3 regions of the Pantoea sp. B9002 genome follow, and region 1 is predicted to be linked to each of the others. Evidence: predicted binding sites of a transcription regulator. Region 1 holds the regulator's gene; each other region holds the start of a gene.
The links. Region 1 encodes LexA, which represses DNA repair genes until DNA is damaged. Its sites were predicted from a motif close to TNCTGTATGTACATACAGNA; they were not measured.
Positions count from the first base shown of each region.

Region 2: HX773_RS06460 (DNA translocase FtsK 4TM domain-containing protein) is a predicted target of LexA. The motif match lies at 4,227-4,246, and genes of this name have one in related genera.
Region 3: rmuC (DNA recombination protein RmuC) is a predicted target of LexA. The motif match lies at 1,897-1,916, and genes of this name have one in related genera.

Region 1 is NZ_JACAPA010000002.1:39,049-46,509, forward strand. It holds gene plsB (glycerol-3-phosphate 1-O-acyltransferase PlsB) at 1-286, opposite strand, end outside; gene HX773_RS00910 (diacylglycerol kinase) at 414-782, shown strand; gene lexA (transcriptional repressor LexA) at 888-1,502, shown strand; gene dinF (MATE family efflux transporter DinF) at 1,639-2,961, shown strand; gene HX773_RS00925 (CsbD family protein) at 3,126-3,338, shown strand; gene zur (zinc uptake transcriptional repressor Zur) at 3,414-3,932, opposite strand; gene traF (conjugal transfer protein TraF) at 4,384-5,634, shown strand; gene dusA (tRNA dihydrouridine(20/20a) synthase DusA) at 5,732-6,730, shown strand; gene pspG (envelope stress response protein PspG) at 6,953-7,219, shown strand; gene HX773_RS00950 (quinone oxidoreductase) at 7,414-7,461, opposite strand, start outside.
Region 2 is NZ_JACAPA010000009.1:136,713-144,173, forward strand. It holds gene lolA (outer membrane lipoprotein chaperone LolA) at 1-606, opposite strand, end outside; gene HX773_RS06460 (DNA translocase FtsK 4TM domain-containing protein) at 782-4,165, opposite strand; gene lrp (leucine-responsive transcriptional regulator Lrp) at 4,285-4,779, opposite strand; gene trxB (thioredoxin-disulfide reductase) at 5,301-6,266, shown strand; gene cydD (cysteine/glutathione ABC transporter permease/ATP-binding protein CydD) at 6,412-7,461, shown strand, end outside.
Region 3 is NZ_JACAPA010000053.1:61,482-68,942, forward strand. It holds gene udp (uridine phosphorylase) at 1-386, shown strand, start outside; gene HX773_RS22560 (tetratricopeptide repeat protein) at 486-1,757, shown strand; gene rmuC (DNA recombination protein RmuC) at 1,960-3,471, shown strand; gene ubiE (bifunctional demethylmenaquinone methyltransferase/2-methoxy-6-polyprenyl-1,4-benzoquinol methylase UbiE) at 3,547-4,305, shown strand; gene HX773_RS22575 (SCP2 domain-containing protein) at 4,312-4,917, shown strand; gene ubiB (ubiquinone biosynthesis regulatory protein kinase UbiB) at 4,914-6,551, shown strand; gene tatA (Sec-independent protein translocase subunit TatA) at 6,662-6,916, shown strand; gene tatB (Sec-independent protein translocase protein TatB) at 6,919-7,446, shown strand; gene tatC (Sec-independent protein translocase subunit TatC) at 7,449-7,461, shown strand, end outside.

The DNA.
Region 1 (7,461 bases):
CGAAATAGGGAATGACGCGTGGGCCATCGTGAATAAACACGTGGCGCGGCAGCAAGGTGCCATCGATCTCCAGCGGAGCCAGCGGATCGGGCAGATCATGTTTCAGGCATTGAGCACGCAGTGTGAGCAGGTCAGCCTTTGAATCATAAGGCAAAACATACATCACCGGACGTGTCGGATCGATCCCGTGTTCAGAGACAGGATCGGTCGGAATGACCTTACTTTTTACCAAAATAGAGAGTGGTAAATTCAATAATTTGTAATAGAGTTTACGCCAACCTGACATAGACAACTTTAAGCCTCTTGTTAGCAAAGCGCGGCAAGCATACCAGAAAGCGCAGCGAAGGTCTGTGGCTCTGCCGCCTCATACTGCCCACACATTGACGTCAAAATAGTTCAAGGGTTCCATAGACATGGCAAATAACGTCACCGGTTTAGTAAGAATAGTGAAAGCCGCCGGTTATTCCTGGCAGGGCCTGCGTGCCGCATGGCAGCACGAAGCCGCATTTCGGCAGGAAGCCATTGCCGGGCTGGTGGCCATTCTCGTGGCTTGCTGGCTGGATGTAGATACCATTTCCCGCATCCTGATGATTGGCTCGGTAGTGCTGGTTATCATCGTTGAGATCCTTAATAGCGCTATCGAAGCGGTGGTGGACCGCATCGGGCAGGAGCAACATCCGCTCGCGGGCCGCGCCAAAGATATGGGTTCGGCTGCCGTATTGTTGACTATCTTACTGGCTCTGTTCGTCTGGATCGCGCTGCTCTGGACGCATTTGAGATAGGGATTCCAGATTCATCAAACCGCTGATTTTTCCCTCTGTTACGGTTTTCATTTCGCGAATACCTGTATATACTCACAGCGACTGTATAAACAACCAGGGGGCGGGATGAAAGCGTTAACTGCACGGCAGCAACAGGTCTATGACCTGATTCGCGACCATATTAACCAGACGGGCATGCCGCCAACGCGTGCGGAAATTGCTGCGCAACTGGGTTTTCGCTCGCCCAATGCTGCTGAAGAGCATCTGAAAGCGCTGGCGCGTAAAGGCGTAATTGAAATTGTTTCCGGCGCATCGCGCGGGATTCGTTTGCTGATGGAAGAAGAACCGAGCGAAGGGCTGCCACTGATTGGCCGCGTCGCTGCCGGTGAACCTTTGCTGGCACAGGAACACATCGAAGCCCACTATCAGGTGGATGCTAATCTCTTCAAACCGAGCGCCGATTTCCTGCTGCGCGTGAGCGGCATGTCGATGAAAGATATCGGCATTATGGATGGTGATCTGTTAGCGGTACATAAAACGCAGGAAGTGCGTAACGGCCAGGTTGTCGTGGCGCGCATTGATGATGAAGTCACGGTTAAACGCTGGAAAAAGCAGGGCGCGATTGTGCATCTGCTGCCGGAAAACACCGATTTCCAGCCGATTGTTGTTGATACACGTGAGCAGTCGCTAACCGTTGAAGGTTTAGCTGTCGGGATTGTGCGCAACGGCGAGTGGCTCTGATCAGTTTCTGATCCTCCTCAACTGCGGCGGTGCGTGTTTGCGCTGACCGCAGTCTGCTGTTTTACTTCTCTGTGACTCTTTCTGCGGCTCACGCTGGCGCCATTACGCTGATTACCGCACACAACGGAATGGGCTGATGCAGCTGTTTTCCTCTTCAGATAAAACACTCTGGCGGCTAGCGCTGCCGATGATCCTGTCAAATATCACCGTCCCATTACTGGGCGTGGTGGATACCGCCGTTATTGGTCATCTCGATAGCCCGATCTACCTCGGTGGCGTCGCCGTGGGCACAACCGCAACCAGCTTCATCTTTATGCTTCTGCTGTTCCTGCGTATGAGCACCACCGGACTCACCGCTCAGGCATTTGGTGCCAATGACAAAACTGCGCTGGCGCGCGCCTTAACCCAACCGCTACTGATTGCACTGGTTTTTGGTGTGCTGTTTATGGTGCTGCGAACGCCGGTCAGCAGCCTGGCGGCAGCTTTGATGGGTGGCAGCCCGGAAGTGCAGCAGCAGGCAAAAATATTCATTGAGATTCGCTGGCTGAGTGCGCCGGCAACCTTGGCCAATTTGGTGATTCTGGGCTGGCTGCTGGGCGTGCAGTACGCGCGGGCACCGATGGTGCTGCTGATCATCGGCAATCTGGTGAATATCCTGCTTGATCTGCTGTTCGTGCTCAAACTGCATTGGGGTGTGGCTGGAGCGGCGGCGGCTACCGCGCTGGCAGAATATGTCACGCTGGGCGTGGGTTTGTGGATGGTGGCGCGTGTGCTGAAAATGCGCGGTATCCACTTCGCAATGCTAAAAAGCAGCTGGCGCGGCGATGCGGCGCGGCTATTCCGCCTCAATCGCGACATTATGCTGCGCTCTTTGATGCTGCAAATCTGCTTCGCGTCGCTCACCATTCTTGGCGCACGCATTGGCCCGGATGTGGTGGCGGTCAATGCGGTGCTGCTGATGTTCCTCACTTTCACCGCATACGCGCTGGATGGTTTTGCCTACGCGGTTGAAGCCTGCTCGGGTGAAGCGGTTGGCGCAAAAGATCGCAGCCGACTGTTGCTGATTTGGCATGCGGCCTGTCGGCAGGCTTGCTTCGTCGCCGCCATCTTTGCGCTGATTTACGCGTTTACCGGTCCGCAGATTGTGGCAATGCTGACGTCACTGGAAGCGCTACGTGACATGGCTGACCGCTATCTGATTTGGCAGGTGATTCTGCCGCTGGTTGGCGTCTGGTGCTATCTGCTGGATGGCATGTTTATCGGCGCGACGCGCGGGCGTGAGATGCGTAACAGCATGGTGATGGCGGCGATCGGCTACGGTCTATCGCTGCTCACGCTGCCGTGGCTCGGTAATCACGGTTTATGGCTGGCGGTGACGGTGTTCCTGGCGTTACGTGGGCTGACGCTGTGGCTGATCTGGCGTGGCCACTGGCAGCGCGATAGCTGGTTCAACGCCTGAATAAGCGAAGCGTAACCTACAGATTAATCTGTATTTCTCTGCAAACTGCGAAGCGGCTACTACAATTACCTTATACGGCGCACATGAGTAGCGCGTTGTCTGGGTATATCGCCAGCTAAGCAGGCAATATATCTATCTCACTCAGGATGTAGTGGAGGATTATTATGAACAAAGACGAAGTGAGCGGAAACTGGAAGCAGTTCAAAGGCAAATTTAAAGAGAAGTGGGGCAAGCTGACCGATGACGACTTTACCGTGATCGAAGGTAAACGCGATCAGTTGGTTGGTAAAATCCAGGAACGCTACGGTTATGGTAAAGACCAGGCCGAGAAAGAAGTAAAAGATTGGGAAACAACCAATAAAGATTACCGCTGGTAATCTCACTTCACGGATGATGCTCCTACCCGCCAATCATTTAGCGTAGTGATTGGCCCGGCACAAGGACGTGCCTCCCTATTTTCTTACCCGCTTTTTACTCTCGACTTGATGGTCATGCTCGCAGCTTTCATGATGCGTGCAAGCTGCCACTTCTGCGCAATTCTCACACAGGCCATGTGCTTCAATCACGGTATGTCGCAGAGAAAATCCCGCCTGATCCGCTAATGCAGCAATGGTCTTTTCCACGCCATGAGCCTGTTTTTCGCTAACTGCCGCACAACCGTCACACACTAGCATCACTGAAGTATGTGCTGGCTCATCAAAATGATGGCAAACCACGTAACTGTTATTCGACTCTACGCGATGAATAAATCCCTGTTCCAGCAGGAAATCCAGCGCGCGATAGATGGTGGGCGGTTTTGCTTGGGGTTCACTGACTCGCAGTTGATCCAGCAAATCGTAAGCGCTTATCGAACCATTCTGCTCTGCCATTAAGCGCAACACTTCGGCGCGCTGATTGGTGAGGCGCACGCCGCGATCAAGGCAAAGTGATTCAGCCTGGGTAAGAAGTTGTTCTGGCGTGAGGTTTGACATAAGCATTCTCCGGGTTGCAGGTGATGTTATTTTATCACACAAATTTTTACGCTGCTGTGATTGCTTATTGTCCTTAAAATCCCTAAGAAAATTCCCCTCAATCAATAGATTACCTTCGTCATTTTCCCATAAATATTGCTGTAACCGTTATGCCTGCAAAATGTGTCCGGCCAGGCAGCGCAACGGCTACACGGATTTTGCTTTGCAACTCACCGGGTTAGCGTCTATGGTTCAAAAGGTCTTAAGTAATTTCTGGTATCAATTTACTCACTGTTAATTTTTCTGCATAAAAACACAGCGGAATGGCGCGTAAGCGTCCAATTCTACGAATAGCAGTGCTATTTCCTTTTAATTCACAGCAATGAAGCGTTAGCCAGGGTTCAGAATAGCGGCTAACTAAACTTTCAGTCGGTGAGTGATTCAGCGACTTTTCAAAGGTGATGGCAGGCTCATGGCGAAGACATTATTCAGGCACAAAAAAGTAGCTTATCTTGTTGGTTTGAATGCAGTATTTCTTTCTTCCTCAGCTCTGGCAGCAGGTACATGGTACGACGCGCGTAACGACGCAATGGGCGGTACCGGCGTAGCCTCTTCCACCTGGAGTTCCGCGGTGCTGGCTAACCCAGCATTGATGACCAAGGCGCAGCCTGAAGACAACGTCAGCATCATTCTTCCATCAGCCGGTGCACAGGTTACCGATAAAGACAAAATGATCGATCGCGTCGACGACATTACCGATACCGTCGATCGCTATCAGGACGTAATCGATAACCTAACCTTTCAGGATTACCTCAATGGTTACCCGCAACTGAAGGCCGCCGCGGGCGATATGGCTAACCAGCTCAGCGATCTGCGTGGTAATAAAGCTCACGCGACAGCCGGTGTGGCCGTGGCCGTCACCGTCCCGAATGAAACCTTACCTTTTGCCTTTGTCACCAAGGCATATGGCACTGCGATTGTGCGTGCCAATGTGGCGGATAGCGATATTGCCTACCTGCGCGCGGTTGCCAATGGCACGAGAGTACCTGTGCCGGGTGATGAAGATAACTTACGTTCTAGCGCCAATGGGCTGGCAGCGTTAGTCACCGATTATGGTGTGTCTGTCGCGCATGAGTTCTCGATTGCCGGCCATCCGGTTTCTGTCGGCGTGACGCCAAAGCTGCAGAAAACCTGGTTGTATAACTACACCGCGAGTATCTACAACTACGACAAGAGCGACATCAACAGCAGCCGCTACCGCAGCAGCGATACCGGTTTCAACATGGATGCCGGTATCGCAACGGATTTCGGTGATAACTGGACCTTTGGCGTGACCGGACAAAACCTGATCTCGCGTGATATCGACACCAAAGAAGTGAACGGTTACCGCGATACTTATCAAATTCGTCCGCTGGTCACTACCGGGCTTTCCTGGAATAACGGGCCGTTCACGCTGGCGGGTGATGTTGATCTGACTGAAACCAAGCGCTTCAAATCGGAAGACACCAGCCAATATGCCGGCGTGGGTGCGGAATATCGTGTGCTGGATTGGCTGGCGCTGCGTGCCGGTTATCGCGCCGATCTGAAGTCAACTGATACCGACGTGTTCACCGCCGGTTTGGGTGTGTCACCGTTCAACAATACTGTCCATCTGGATCTGGCCGGTTCTGTGGGTAAAGACAATACTGTGGGTGCGATGCTGCAGCTCGGATTTAACTTCTAATTCCCCGTCTGATAACGGGCGGCTGTGCCGCCCGTTTTGCTGTGATATGATTGCGCAGTTTCTCATCACTTAACTTACTGCGGATTTACTGCGTTTCATGACCGATACTTTCTCCTCGCAACGTTTTTCCATCGCCCCAATGCTCGACTGGACCGATCGTCACTGTCGTTATTTTCATCGTAAGCTGAGCGGTGACACGCTGCTGTACACCGAAATGGTGACGACCGGCGCGATCATTCACGGTAAAGGCGACTATCTGGCCTACAGCGAGGAAGAGCATCCGCTGGCGCTGCAACTGGGTGGCAGCGATCCCGCCGCACTGGCGCAGTGCGCTAAGCTGGCAGAAGAGCGTGGCTACGATGAGATCAACCTCAACGTGGGTTGTCCGTCCGATCGCGTACAGAACGGCCGTTTTGGTGCCTGCCTGATGGGTGATGCAACGCTGGTTGCCGACTGCATTAAAGCGATGCGCGATGTGGTGAGCATTCCGGTAACGGTTAAAACCCGCATCGGCATTGATGAGCAGGATAGCTACGAATTCCTGTGTGATTTTATTGGCACCGTGGCGCAACAGGGCGGCTGCGATACCTTTATTATCCACGCGCGCAAAGCGTGGCTGTCGGGTTTAAGTCCGAAAGAGAATCGCGAGATCCCGCCGCTCGATTATCCGCGCGTTTACCAGCTGAAGCGCGATTTCCCGGCGCTAACTATGGCGATTAATGGCGGCATCAAAACGCTGGAAGAAGCCAAACTGCATCTGCAGCATATGGATGGCGTAATGATGGGGCGCGAAGCCTATCAGAATCCGGGCATTCTGGCGCAGGTTGACCGCGAGCTGTTTGGCCGCGATACGCCACGCGTCGATCCAGTGGCGGTGGTGCGCTCGATGTATCCGTACATTGAAGCTGAATTATCTAAAGGCATGTATCTCGGCCATGTGACGCGCCATATGCTTGGCCTGTTCCAGGGCATTCCGGGTGCGCGCCAATGGCGTCGCTATTTAAGTGAAAATGCCCATAAACCCGGCGCCGATGTGCGCGTGCTGGAAGCGGCGTTAGCGCTGGTTGCGGATAAGATCCCGCAGGAAGTGGTGTAATTATTGTTTTGGCAAGCCGGAGCGGTCCGGTTTTGTAGGGTGCGCATTAATGCGCACCGGAATTCAGATAAGTGGTTATTTCTACGCCTCAAATTAGTTTTTTTCATCACCTCATCAATCCTCAATTCAGCCCTTGTCCATTGCTTTCAAGCATTTAGCCAGTTTTATAACCTGGCACGCATCTTGTAATGATCCTGATGTTACTTACACAGGAGAGCCTTCATGGAAATTCTATTTGTTATCGGCTTTTTTCTGATGCTGCTGTTCACCGGCGTTTCGCTGCTGGGCGTTATCGCGGCATTAGTGGTGGCGACCGCTTTGATGTTCTTTGGCGGATTGCTGGCAATTGTTATTAAAGTGTTGCCTTGGCTGGTATTGGCGGTTGTCGCTGTCTGGCTTTATCGGGCATTTACTACGCCATCAGGTGAGGCAAAATTGCGCAGGCTGAAAAGAAAAATCAGCGACTTAGATAGAAGGGACTGGCGCTAATTGCGGTGACGATCACAGACTCGGAAATTGCTTAGAATAATTCCGCATTTAAACATATTTTTTACTTATGTTTTCTGTCAGGATGATTGGCGTTGTTTCAAACGAATTCATCGCCGCTGTCCCTACACCAGCGCGAACTATAAAAAAGAAAGAAAAAGGGGCTTCCTACGGGAAGCCCCGTTTGCATTTAACGATCAGGGAATTAGCAGGCTGGAACCCTGAGTTGCGCGGCTCTCCAGCAC
Region 2 (7,461 bases), on a different contig from region 1:
ACGTTGATCGTCCACCGTTACCCCTTTTGGCGGCGTAAAGGTGAATTTGTCTGGGCTAATGGCGCCGTTGTTTTGGCTCTTTAGCTGATAATCGCTGTGCTGGCCATCTTGCTCAATCGCGCTGAACTTATTGATGGTGCCAGACGATGTCACATTGATGGTGAACTGCTTAAGGTTGCCGTCACTGCTCTTCGGCGTTAGCTCGAAGTTATCGCCCTGCTGCTTGATGTTGTACTGTTTCCAATCGCTTGGCTGGTTACGCGCAATCAGCATAAACGGCGTGTTGCTGGCAGCATTTTGCAGCAGGCTAACGCTGGCTTGTTCAACGAAGGGATTGTAGAACCACAGGTTTTTGCCATCAGAAATAATTACGCTTTCGTCCGGCGCGGTCATGTGCCAGTTAAACAGGCTTGGGCGCTTCACCCACAGCTCGCCTTCACCATCCTGCACGTTGGCGCCGCTGCCATCGGTCACTTTCTGACTGAAGCTGGCGTGGAAGCTGTTCACTTTATTGAGACGCTGCTGCAGATCGCTGGACGCATCCGCCAATACTGATGCGGAAACAAAACTGGCCAACAGGCCACAGGCAATAACGCGTAATTTCATCTGATTCGATTCCTTATTCATTGTTTCCCGACACTTACAGCATTAAACGTAGTTGCCGTCCTGTCTCTTTGACAGGAGAAAAAGCCGAAAGCTCCCGAAGATATGGGGATCGACCAACAGATAAACAATGGGCCAGTGTTAACTGGCCCATAAGTTGATAACTGCACGCGATAAATTACATCTCGTGTGGCGGCGGCGAAAGCACTTCGCGGTTGCCGTTATGCCCCGGTTCAGAAACGATGCCCTGCGCTTCCATCTGCTCGATGATACGTGCGGCACGGTTATAACCGATACGGAACTGGCGCTGAACCCCAGAAATGGAGGCTCGGCGTTTCTCCACCACGAAAGAGACCGCCTGATCAAACAGCGGATCCAGCTCTTCATCGCCCATCATACCGCCAGCCGCGCTATCGCTCTCTTCACCAGCAGTAATGCTTTCGATGTATTGCGGACGACCGCGTGCTTTCCAGTCCTGAACCACCGCATGAACTTCCTGATCGCGCACGAATGCACCGTGCACGCGCACAGGCATTGAGGAGTTTGGCGGCATGTACAGCATGTCACCCATACCGAGCAGCGATTCCGCACCGCCCTGATCGAGGATGGTGCGTGAGTCGATCTTGCTGGAAACGGTAAAGGCAATACGCGTCGGGATGTTGGCTTTGATCAGACCGGTAATCACATCTACCGACGGACGCTGTGTCGCCAGCACCAGGTGAATACCCGCCGCACGCGCTTTCTGTGCCAGACGAGCAATCAACTCTTCGACTTTCTTACCGACCGCCATCATCAGATCGGCAAATTCGTCGACCAGCACCACGATATAAGGCAGTTTTTCCAGCACCGGCGGTGTGGTGTCCATGCTATCGCCCGGCTTCCAGAACGGATCGGGAATCGGTCGGCCCATCGCCGCAGCCTGCTCAATCTTCTCGTTATAACCGGCAAGATTACGCACGCCCAGCGCAGACATCAGCTTATAGCGACGCTCCATTTCACCGACACTCCAGCGCAGCGCATTGGCCGCATCTTTCATGTCGGTAACCACTTCGGTCAGCAAGTGCGGAATGCCTTCGTAGACAGACAGCTCGAGCATTTTCGGGTCGATCATGATAAAGCGCACTTCTTCCGGCGTAGCTTTATACAGCATGCTGATGATCATGGTGTTAACGCCCACCGATTTACCGGAACCGGTGGTACCGGCAACCAGCAAGTGAGGCATTTTCGCCAAATCAGCCACAACCGGCTGGCCAGCAATGTCTTTACCCAACACCACTGCAAGCGGTGACGGGTTTTCACGGAATTTAGGGCAATCCAGTACTTCGCGCAGATAAACGGTTTGACGATGTTTATTTGGCAGTTCAAGTCCGACGTAAGGCTTGCCAGGAATCACTTCCACCACGCGCACGGCAACCGCAGACAGAGAACGCGCCAGGTCACGCGACAAGTTAGAAATACGAGAAGCTTTAACGCCTGGCGCTAAATCGAGTTCGAAGCGGGTAATGACCGGACCTGGCGAAATACCTACAACTTCCGCCTTCACACGGTAATCGGCCAGGCGCGCTTCAACCAGCCGCGCGGTTTGCTCCAGCGCAAACATATCCACCGGCTCTTCTTCTGCTGGTGGTGACGTGAGCAGATCCAGCGTGGGCAGCGGCGTAGAAGGTTTTTCCAGCGGCTGTTCATGGCGAACCAGGAACGGATGGAACAAGCTGTCCTGCACCGGCGCAGCAGGTTTCACTGGTGCAGGCGGCGCAGAATAGGCTTCCTGTTCCGGCGACGACCATGGGCTGGATTCAGCACTCAACGACGGTAATGACGCTGGCTCAGGCGCAGCAGGTTGCTGCCACGGCGCGGGCTCTTCCGGCTCTGGCGCTGCAGAGAGGGTAAACAACGGCTCGCTTGGGCTGTCGTCGACCAGATCTTTCATTGGCGAAAAATCAAAGGCAGACGATGTATCCAGATTAAAGACCGGCGCTTCCTTCACTTCAGGTTCGTAGCGTTGCTGCTGCTGATCGGCGAACTGACGTGCCAGTTGAGCCTGCTGCAATGCATCCTCATCATCAGGTTCAGACGCATCCTGCCAGCTTTCACCGTAACGATTCTGCTGCTGTGACGCGAAGGCTTCACGCAACTGCGCCTCTTGCAGCTCAACATCTTCTTCCTGTGGAGGAACGCTGTAAGACGCAGTGACTTCCGGCTGTTGCTGTTCAGCATCTTTAGCCTGCTCTTCAGCCATGCGCTGCGAAGGCAACTTAATGCCGTACGACGCTAACTCGCGTCGTGTTGGCAACTTAACTTTGTTTGGACGCGGCAACTCTGGGCCAATGCCCTGCTTCACCTGTGGGTTGTAATCACGCTCAGGTACGATATCGAAGGCAGGCGAATAAGCAGCAGATGATGTCGCTGCTTTGACTGCGCCCGCGGCCAGTGAAGCGGCGGCGAGACTGTTTAAAGGTGCAGAAGATGGAGCGGCATCCTGCCAGTTGCCCATGCTTGGGCCCTCATCGTCATCAGCCGGCGAAAACGGTGAAGGTGCCGGTTCACCTGGCATCTCGAAACGATAGTGCGGAGTAGAAGGCTGCGCGATCGGTTCTGGCGCCGCAGCGACAGGCTGAGGAGCCGGGGTCGCCTGAGCCGTAGCTTCGGCCATACGCGGCATTGCGTCGGGTTCCGCAGATGCGGCTGGAGCAGCCTGCATGGCAGCTGGAGTTTGCTGTGCGGCTTGCGTGGTAACCGCAATCGCAGCGGCAGTTGCCGCACTCGCCTTCGCCAGCAGCGGATCGTCGCCCAACTCTGCAGCAACGGGTTCGCTCACCTTGCGCGGCTTAGCTAACAAGACATCATCGTCTTCATTAACAGACTGTGCAGCATGCATCGGAGGTGACACCTCATCAGCGTGCTCTTCGTCGTCGTACTCTTCTTCCTGCCAGGGTTCGTCATGTCGTGAACGGTTGCTGGCAAAGGTCAGAACACCCATTACCACGCCGCCGATCTTCTCAGCAATCGTCAGCCATGACCAACCGGTGTAAAGCGTGATGCCGGCTGCCCAAACGCACAGCAGCGTCAAGGTGCCGCCAGCCGAACTGAACCACGGCGCCATCGCATTGCTGACCAGGCTGCCAATGACGCCGCCGGAAGCAAAATACCAGATGTCATCTACGTTGAGCGCGGCCAGACCACAGGTCGTTACCACCAAGGCCAGCACGCCAATCAGGCGTAAACCAACGGCAAAGTAGTCGATGTAATCCTGACGATCGCGTTGGCGGAAGGTGATCCAACACAGACCAATAATGACGGGAGGAATGGCGTAAGCCATCACGCCAAAGATGAACAATAGCGTATCGGCCAGCCATGCGCCGACGCTGCCACCCAAATTATGGATAGGTTCGTGCCATGCGGTTTGTGACCAGCTTGGATCTGAAGGGTTAAAACTAACCAGCGACACCATCAAATAGATGGCGAACAAGGCCACAAGAATGAGCAACGCTTCCAGCAGACGACGTCCACTGCTCAGCGGTTGTAACGAAACATCTTTATCTTCTGTATATTCCTGGCTCAAGAGAACTCTCCAGGTGCCTGTAAATTAAGAAGGCAACAACGTCGGGCATGCCCGACGCTGGTCCTGTATGAATTCACAGGAGTGTACCGAAATCCTGCAAGCTTTGCACCTGCCCTGCACTACCGGGTTTTGATCACCAGACGATTGCTCTGTTTGACCTCTTCCATCACCACGTAAGTACGGGTGTCGTTTACGCCCGGCAGACGCAGCAAGGTTTCGCCCAGCAGTTTACGATAGGCGGACATATCCGGTACGCGGGTTTTCAGCAGGTAGTCAAAGTCACCGGAAACGAGGTGACATTCTTGAGTTTCCTCAAGTTTTTGCACAGCGGCGTTAAATTGTTCAAACACATCAGGCGCACCACGATTCAGAGTAATCTCAACGAAAACCAGCAGTGAAGCATCCAGATAATGCGGATTGAGCTGCGCGGTGTAGCCCAGAATGAAGCCTTGACGCTCGAGGCGACGTACGCGCTCAAGACAAGGAGTTGGCGATAATCCAACACGTTTGGAAAGCTCGACATTGGAAATTCGACCGTCTTTCTGCAGTTCATTCAGAATATTTCTGTCGATACGATCTAAATCTTTTCCGGGGCGTTTCTTATTGTCTACCATTATTATTGTCTCTCTTAATTCCTTCCCTTTACCTGCCACACCCTGAAAACGCTCATTGTTCAGGGCCTTACTGAAGTGAAGACCATAAGCCTGTGCAGTAACGCGTCCATCCGTATGACGCATGTTGTCTGTCCACATCATGCGTCACTACCAATGTCAGGCTGAGTTTATTCGGCTAAAAAGCCCAAAACAGAAATGAAATTCTGTTTTGAATCGCTAAATATTCTCTGCTTCTCCCAATGTTTTCGCAAAAGCGCAGGCGATTGTCAAAGTAAAACATCCAAATTCAGTACAAGATGCCAGATAGAGTTCTGGGTTGCTGTTTTTAAATGAGAATTTTTATGCTGCTGCACCACTAATTGCCGAGCATTGCCCCCTTTTGGCGCAACGGGCGTGCAGAATTTGCACTCATCGTCTACGCCGCTCGCAGTGATTGTTAACAAAATTGCTGAAGCCTTTTTTTGCGGCGTTAATTTCCCTACAATCAAAAACTATGTTGTCAGAAAAAAATTGAGGAACGCATGAGTACGGCCAAACACAGTAAGCTGCTCATTCTGGGCTCCGGCCCTGCCGGTTATACTGCTGCGGTATATGCAGCGCGCGCTAACCTGAATCCGGTGTTAATTACCGGGCTGGAGAAAGGAGGTCAGCTCACCACCACCACTGAAGTGGAGAACTGGCCAGGCGATGCAAACGATCTGACCGGTCCAGCGTTGATGGAACGCATGCAGGAGCATGCCGAGAAATTCAACACCGAGATCATTTTTGACCACATTCATACCGTCGATTTGCAGAACCGTCCGTTCCGTCTGGTCGGCGACAGCGGTGAATACACTGCTGATGCGTTGATCATCGCCACTGGTGCATCGGCGCGTTATCTCGGCCTGCCATCAGAAGAAGCGTTCAAAGGCAAAGGCGTATCTGCTTGTGCGACCTGCGACGGCTTCTTCTACCGCAATCAGAAAGTTGCCGTGATTGGTGGGGGCAACACCGCCGTTGAGGAAGCGCTTTATCTGGCTAACATTGCTGCGGAAGTGCATCTGATTCACCGTCGCGATAGCTTCCGCGCCGAGAAAATCCTCATCGACCGTTTGATGGAAAAAGTGCGCAATGGCAACATCGTGCTGCACACTGACCGCACGCTGGACGAAGTCGTTGGCGATCAAATGGGCGTGACGGGCTTGAAACTGCTGTCTACCAAAGGTGAAGCGGCTGAATCACTGGACGTTGCTGGCTTGTTTGTCGCCATCGGCCACAGTCCAAATACCGCAATTTTTGATGGTCAGCTGGATTTGGAGAATGGCTACATCAAAGTGCAGTCTGGTCTGCACGGTAACGCCACGCAAACCAGCATCCCAGGCGTGTTCGCTGCCGGCGATGTGATGGATCATATTTATCGTCAGGCCATTACCTCTGCCGGTACCGGCTGTATGGCTGCGTTGGATGCGGAACGCTTCCTCGATGGACTGGTTAAAAACGATAAGTAAGTTGTTAATAACCTGATCATAATCGCTAAAAGGCGGCCAGTTTTGGTCGCCTTTTTTGTTACCTGCGTGCTACAGTTCACGCGCCCGATATTGCTGGGTTTTCATCCGGGATTCACATCTCTTTTGAGTTACCAAACGGCATCGCATGAACAAATCACGGCAACAAGAACTTCTCCGCTGGCTTCGTCAGCAACGTCATCACGGTGCGCGCAACTTGCGTGCGGCTTCGCTGTTGGGTTTTGCTGGCGCATTGGTCATTATCGCCCAAGCCTGGTTACTGGCTTCGCTGCTGCAAAATCTGCTTGTCGCGCAGCAGCCGCGCGCATCGCTGCTCACCGATTTTCTGTTGCTGCTGCTGTGCTTTGTTTTACGCGCCGGATTGCATTATGCCCGTGAAATGGCAGGACATCGCGCTGGCGTTGCCATTCGCCGTGCGCTGCGTCAGCAAGTTCTGGATCGACTCAATGCGCTCGGTCCCGCCTGGATTCAGGGTAAGCCAGCAGGCACTTGGGCTACGCTGCTGCTCGAACAAATCGAAGAGATGCAGGAATACTACGCGCGCTATCTACCTCAGATGTCGCTGGCACTCTTTATTCCGTTAGCCATTTTGATCGCCATTTTCCCGATTAACTGGGCGGCAGGATTGATTCTGCTGGTCACCGCGCCGCTGATTCCCCTGTTTATGGCGATGGTTGGCATGGGCGCTGCAGATGCCAACCGCCGCAATTTTGTTGCTCTCGCCCGGCTAAGCGGTGATTTTTACGATCGTCTGCGTGGACGTGAAACGCTGCGCCTGTTCTATCGCGGCGCTGCAGAGAAAGAAGCGATTGCCGCCAGCACCAGCGATTTTCGTCAACGCACCATGGAAGTGTTGCGCCTGGCGTTTCTCTCTTCCGCCGTACTGGAGTTTTTTGCCTCACTGGCGATTGCCGTTGTCGCGGTCTATTTCGGTTTCTCATATCTCGGCGAACTGAATTTTGGTCATTACAGCACCGGGGTAACGCTGTTTGCCGGTTTCCTGGCACTCATTCTGGCGCCTGAATTTTTCCAGCCGTTGCGCGACTTAGGCACCTTTTATCACGCCAAAGCGCAAGCGATTGGCGGAGCTGATGCGCTGGACCAGTTTCTACGTGAAAGTCCCGATCCAAACGAAGAGCACGCTTCTCGCGAGCTTTCCCTTGCTGCGCCGCTGCAT
Region 3 (7,461 bases), on a different contig from region 1:
TGGAGTTCCCAGCGGTGGCTGATTTCACCTGCACCACCGCGCTGGTGGCAGCGGCAGAAGCGTGCGGCGCGAAAACCCACATTGGTATTACCGCCTCATCTGACACCTTCTATCCAGGCCAGGAACGCTACGATACCTTCTCCGGTCGCGTAGTGAATCGCTTCCAGGGTTCAATGGAAGAGTGGCAGCAAATGGGCGTCCTTAACTATGAGATGGAATCCGCTACACTGTTAACCATGTGCGCCAGTCAGGGACTGCGTGCCGGCATGGTGGCTGGCGTCATCGTGAACCGTACGCAAAAAGAGATCCCGGATGCCGCGACCATGAAGCAGACCGAAAGTGATGCGGTGAAAATTGTGGTTGAAGCCGCGCGTCGCTTAATTTAGTGCGCCAGCCAGGGATGAATTCGAGACCAGGCTTATAGGAAACTCTGTAATTTCCTGATTAGAATGCGCGCAATTTCAGCAGCTACTGAGAAATTTCTTATGCGCAAAATGGTTTCTGTCTCACGTCCTAATTTCATGAATAATCCCGCTACTGCGCAATCACGCGTTGAAGGTGTAGCAGCGAGATTTCGCCAGGCGATGGCGGCAAATAACTATCCTCTTGCGCGTCAGTGCTGTGAAGAAGTGCTGCGCGTCTTGCCTAATCATATGCAGGTGCTGAGCGACTACGCGTTAACTCTAATGCGTGTGGGCGAGCACAAAAAATCCTATAAAATTTACCAGAAAATCTATCAGGCTCCGGCTGCGCAGCGTGCCCAGGCATCGGAAACCTGGCTGGATGGATTAACCGAAGTGTGCGGCTGGCTGAATAAAGAAGATGAAGTGGCGCGTTACGGCCTCGAATCGCTGCAGAAATCCGATGTGACCTTCAGTAAAGGGCCGAAAGTAGCGTTCCCTTCTGACACACCGCCGCCGATCAACCGCAGTAATCCGGCAGAAAATATCATCTCCTTTAGCCTGTATGGCGGCCAGCCACGCTACTGCGAAACCTTGATTAAAAACATCGAAGTGGCGCGCGAGCTCTATCCTGACTGGATCTGCCGCATCTATCTTGACGACAGCGTGCCGCAGCACGTCTGGCAGCGCCTGGCGCAGCCTAACACCCAACTGGTGGATATGTCGCACGAGAAAACCATCTTCCCAACGCTGTGGCGCTTCCTGGTGATGGACGATACCAGCGTCAAACGCTATATCGTGCGTGACGCGGATTCGCTGCTCTCCGAGCGTGAAGTGGTGGCGGTAGAAGCCTGGTTGAATTCGCCTTACTGGTTCCATCATATGCGCGATTACTTCTCGCATACCGAGCTGCTGCTGGCGGGCATGTGGGGCGGCTGCCACGGCGTGTTCCACAACGTTGAGCAGCAGATGCGTGACTTTATCGCGCAGTATGAAGGCAGCGAACGCTTTACCGATCAGTACTTCCTCAAAGTGGCGCTGTGGCCAACGGTACGTGAAAGCATCCTGAATCATGACGATATTTTCCGTTTCCATCAGGCGCAAGCGTGGCCGGCGCATCAGCCGATTCGCTGGCAAACCGACAGCTTCCACGTCGGCAGCAACGCCGGTTTTGCTAGCATGGCGGGCCAGATTGAAAACGCGAAAGAGGGTTGGCAGCAGGTTGAGATCACTTACGACGGTAAAAGCTGGACCTATCCGGCCAAAATCCAGAATGAAAAAGAGTGGGTGTTGCCAATGCCATTCTTCCTGATTGATGCATGGAAAGCCGGCGATCTAACCGTAAAAGCGCTTTAAGTAGAAAACGTTTTCCCTAAATAATTCGAGTCGCAGGAAGGCGGCAAGCGAGCGAATCCTCAGGAGCTTACATCAGTAAGTGACTGGGGTGAGAACGTGCAGCCAACGCATCTGCGGCTTGAAGTATGAAGGGAAAAAAATCTGGACATTCATACAGTAGAGCTCTACCTTTTCCCTCAGCGAGACGATCCGCGGGGGGATTATGGATCAGCAACTTATCATTTGCGGCGCGCTGGCGCTGGCCGGTTTGGGCATTGGCTGGATCATTGCTCAACTGCGCGCCGGCCATCAGCACGCCAGCTTCACCACCGAGCGTCGCCTGCTTGAAGAGGCGCAGCAGCGTCAACAGCAGCAGCTCGAACAGTTACAGCAGCAAATTCAGCAACGCGAACAGGAGATGCGCCAGCTTCACGGTGCGCTGAGCGGTGCGCAGGAACGTTTGCAACAGCTTGATTACTGGCGCGGCGAAAGTGAACAACTCAGCCGGGAACTGCGAAACCAGTTGGAAGTGAACAGCGCGCAGGAAGCCGAACTGCGGGAAGTGACCATTCGTCTTGAAGAGACACGCTACGGTGCAGAAGAGAAGCAGCGACTGCTGACCAACAGCGAACAGCGCCTCAGCGCGCAGTTTGAAAATCTCGCCAATCGCATCTTCGAAAACAGCGGACGGCGCGTCGATGAACAAAACCGTCAAAGCCTGAACAGCCTGATTGGTCCGCTGCGTGAACAGCTGGACGGTTTCCGCCGTCAGGTAACCGACAGCTTTGGCCTCGAAGCGCGAGAGCGTCACACGCTGACCCACGAAATTCGCCAGCTACAGCAACTCAACGCACAGATGGCGCAGGAAGCGGTCAATCTCACTAAAGCGCTGAAAGGCGACAATAAAATTCAGGGAAACTGGGGCGAAGTGGTGTTGGCCCGCGTGCTGGAAGCGTCGGGCCTGCGTGAAGGCTACGAATACCAAACGCAGGTTAGCGTGCAGCTGGAACAGCAGGGCAGGATGCAACCGGATGTGATCGTGCGTTTGCCGCAGGGTAAAGATGTGGTGATCGACGCCAAAATGACGCTGGTGGCCTACGAGCGCTACTTCAACGCCGACGATGAAGCCACGCGTGAGCAGGCGATTCAGGAACACGTTAGCGCCATGCGCGGACACATTCGCCTGCTGAGCCGTAAAGATTACCAACAATTGCCCGGTTTACGCTCTCTGGATTATGTGCTGATGTTTATCCCGGTGGAACCGGCGTTTCTTCTGGCGATCGATCGCCAGCCCGAGCTGATCAGCGAAGCGTTACAGCAGAACATCATGCTGGTCAGTCCCACCACCTTGCTGGTGGCGCTGCGTACTATCAATAATCTCTGGCGTTATGAGCATCAAAGCCGCAACGCACAGCGCATCGCCGATCGGGCAACGCGGCTGTACGACAAAATGCGGCTGTTTGTCGATGACATGAGCGGCATCGGCCACAATCTGGACAAAGCGCAGCAAAGCTATCATCAGGCGATGAAAAAGCTGTCAGAAGGGCGCGGCAATCTGATCGCGCAAAGTGAAGCCTTCCGCTCGCTTGGCGTGGAGATCAAACGCCCGATTAATCCGCAGCTGGTTGAACAAGCGCAGCCGGAAGAGGCGGATGAAGATTGGGCAGACGATCGCACCGAGGATGAAAACGTTGCAGATCCAACAACCGAGTCGCTGCGCCGCATCAACGAATAGCACGGTGGTCGCGTGCTCGTGTAGCGCGACTCTGATACACTTCGGCAAGAATTGTTTGTGGAACAGGTAAAACCGATGGCAGATGAATCACAGCAGGAAACTACCCATTTTGGCTTCCAGACCGTCGCGAAAAGCGAAAAGGCCGATAAAGTCGCGGACGTGTTTCACTCCGTCGCGGCAAAATATGACCTGATGAACGATTTGATGTCGTTTGGCATCCATCGTGTCTGGAAGCGTTTTACCATTGACAGCAGCGGCGTGCGCCGCGGTCAGCGCGTGTTGGATTTGGCGGGTGGTACCGGCGATCTCACGGCAAAATTCTCACGTCTGGTGGGCGAAACCGGCCAGGTTGTGCTGGCAGACATCAACAGCTCGATGCTGAAGATGGGCCGCGAAAAGCTGCGTAATCTCGGCGTGTCGGGCAATGTCAGCTATGTGCAGGCGAATGCCGAAGCGCTGCCGTTCCCGGATAACTACTTCGATTGCATCACCATCTCATTCGGCTTGCGTAACGTGACCGAAAAAGAGAAAGCGCTGGCATCGATGTTCCGCGTGCTGAAGCCAGGCGGACGTCTGCTGGTGCTGGAGTTCTCGAAGCCGCTGCTGGAGCCGCTCAGCAAAGCTTACGATACCTATTCATTCCACATTCTGCCGCGCATTGGTCAGCTGGTGGCGCAAGACGCTGAAAGCTATCGCTATCTGGCGGAGTCGATTCGTATGCATCCCGATCAGGAAACCCTGAAAGCGATGATGAACGATGCGGGCTTTGAAAATACCACCTACTTCAACATGACTGGCGGTATTGTCGCGCTGCATCGCGGATTTAAATTCTAATCCATCATGACTTTAACTCCTCTCATCACCGGCGGTCTTGAGACCGCCCTGAACCGTGTTCTTTATCGCGATCGCAGCCTGAAAGCCGCACGCCAGCGTTTGGCGGGCAAGGTATTGATGCTGCGTCTGCAAGAGCTCGATTTTCCTTTGGTGCTGGTGTTTAGCGAATCGCAACTCGATGTGCTGAGTGATTGGCAAGACAACAGCGACTGCACGGTGAGTTTGCGTGTCAGTACTTTGCCGAAACTGCGCGATCGCCAGCAGCTCACCAGCCTGATTCGTAGCGGTGAACTGGAGGTGGACGGCGATTTGCAGGTGGTACAGCAATTCTCCGCGCTGATGGATCTCGCCGAGCTGGATCCGGCGGAATATCTCGCGCCGTGGATTGGCGATATCGCCGCGCAAGGCGTAAGCCAGGCCGCACAGCAGGCGCTGAAATTCGTGCAGCAGCAGTTCACCCGCCGCCAGGATTATCTTGGTCAGGTGCTGACGGAAGAGTGGCGCGTTGCGCCGGGCGCACTGGAACTGGCATGGTTTTGCGAGGAAGTGGAAGCGATGGAACGTTCGCTCAATGCGTTTGAAACGCGTTTGGCACAGCTGGAGGCGAAATGACGCTGGGAGAAATTCGGCGCTTATACTTCATCATCAAGATCTTTCTGACTTACGGCCTTGATGAACTGATTCCCCGCATGCGCTTCACGCTGCTTTTACGCTTGTGGCGGCGCTGCATTTTCTGGATCCCTAACCAACATAAAGACGCTTCCGCCGGCGTGCGCATCCGTTTAGCGATGGAGCAGCTGGGTCCGGTGTGGATCAAATTCGGTCAAATGCTCTCCACGCGCCGCGATCTGTTCCCACCGGCGATTGCTGATGAACTGGCGGTGCTGCAGGACCGCGTTGCGCCATTTGATGGCGTGAAAGCCAAACAGCAGATTGAAAAGTCGATTGGCGGCCCGGTGGAAACCTGGTTTGAAGACTTCGATATTAAACCGCTGGCCTCGGCTTCTATCGCGCAGGTGCATACCGCGACGCTGAAATCCAACGGCCGCGCGGTGGTGATCAAAGTGATTCGTCCCGACATCCTGCCGGTGATCAGAGCCGATATGCGACTGATTTACCGCCTGGCGCGTTGGGTGCCGCGTTTGCTACCGGATGGTCGTCGTCTGCGTCCGGTGGAAGTGGTGCGCGATTACGAAAAGACCTTAATTGATGAGCTGAATCTGCTGCGTGAAGCGGCGAACGCCATCCAGCTGCGTCGTAACTTTGACCAAAGCCGCATGCTGTATGTGCCGGAAGTGTTCTCGGATTATTGCAGCGAATCGATGATGGTGATGGAGCGCATTTACGGTATTCCGATCTCGGATATCGCCACGCTGGAGCAGCACGGCGTCAACATGAAGCTGCTGGCCGAGCGCGGTGTGCAGGTGTTCTTCACTCAGGTGTTCCGCGACAGCTTCTTCCATGCCGATATGCATCCCGGCAATATCTTCGTCAGCTATGATCACCCAGAAGATCCGCAGTACATTGCTATCGACTGCGGTATTGTTGGCTCGCTAAATAAAGAAGATAAGCGCTATCTGGCGGAAAACTTCATCGCCTTCTTCAACCGTGATTACCGCAAAGTAGCGGAGTTGCATGTGGATTCAGGCTGGGTGCCGCCCGATACTAACGTCGAAGATTTCGAGTTTGCCATTCGTACCGTATGTGAGCCGATTTTTGAAAAGCCGCTGGCTGAGATTTCGTTTGGCCACGTGCTGCTGAACCTGTTCAACACCGCGCGTCGCTTCAATATGGAAGTGCAGCCGCAGCTGGTGCTGCTGCAGAAGACGTTGCTGTATATCGAAGGGATTGGCCGCCAGCTCTATCCGCAGCTTGACCTGTGGAAAACGGCTAAGCCGTTCCTCGAAGATTGGATCAAAGATCAGATTGGTATCCCGGCGATTTTGCGGGCGGTAAAAGAGAAAGCGCCGTACTGGGCGGAAAAACTGCCGGAGTTGCCGGAGCTATTTTACGACAGCATGCGCCAGCACAAATTATTGAAGCACAGCGTCGATAAACTCGTCACCGATTTAAACGTACAGCGAACACGCAATCATCAGGCGCGCTACCTGTTTGGTGTAGGCGCTACACTGTTATTAAGTGGCACCGCCGTGCTGTTAAGTCGACCGGATTGGGATTTCTTCCCGGCGCTATTAATGGCCGCTGGCATCGTCACCTGGCTTATTGGCTGGCGCAAGACAAACTGATTGTCTGCCTGGTTCAAATCGCGTAATGTCGCAAGCTAAAGCCCGAAATCATACGGGCTTTCTGTGCGTTACAGTCAACAGTTTTTCACAGAATATTAGAGGCATATCTCATGGGCGGTATCAGTATTTGGCAATTGTTAATCATTGCCGTCATTGTTGTTCTTCTGTTCGGTACCAACAAGCTTCGCAACCTGGGTTCGGATTTAGGATCTTCCATTCGCGGCTTCAAAAAAGCCATGGGCGATGAAGACGATAAAAAGGATCAACCGAAAGAGCAGGACGCTGACTTTAACGCCAAAACTCTGGCAGACAAACAGCAAACCACGGCGACTAAAGACGACGCCCGGAACGACAAGCAGGTATAACTGTGTTCGACATTGGTTTTAGTGAACTGGTATTGGTGTTCGTGATCGGGCTGATTGTGCTTGGCCCGCAACGATTACCGGTTGCGGTGAAAACCGTCGTCGGCTGGATCAGGGCCATTCGCTCGCTGGCCGCGAATGTACAAAACGAACTGGCGCAAGAGCTGAAACTGCAGGAATTGCAGGACAGCCTGAAAAAGGTGGAAGAAGCGGGCCGTGGCACGCTGTCACCCGAGCTGAAGGAGTCTATGGAAGAACTGCGTAAAACCGCCGACTCCATGAAGCGTTCGGTGCAGCAGAGTATCGATCTCGAAAAAGAGGAAGATGAAGCCAACACCATTCATCAGACTCCGCCAGCCGCCGTGCAGCCCGTGACTTCACCTGCAGTCACGCCTGCAGCAGCAGAACATCAAACCAGTGCGCCTGCACAGACTCCGCAGCCTACTGACGAAATCTCTGCAGCAGAAACGCCTCCCGTCGCCAGTGCCCCACCAGGCACCGCGAAGACTTCTCTCGTAAAAGATGAACGATAAACATGGCCGTTGAAG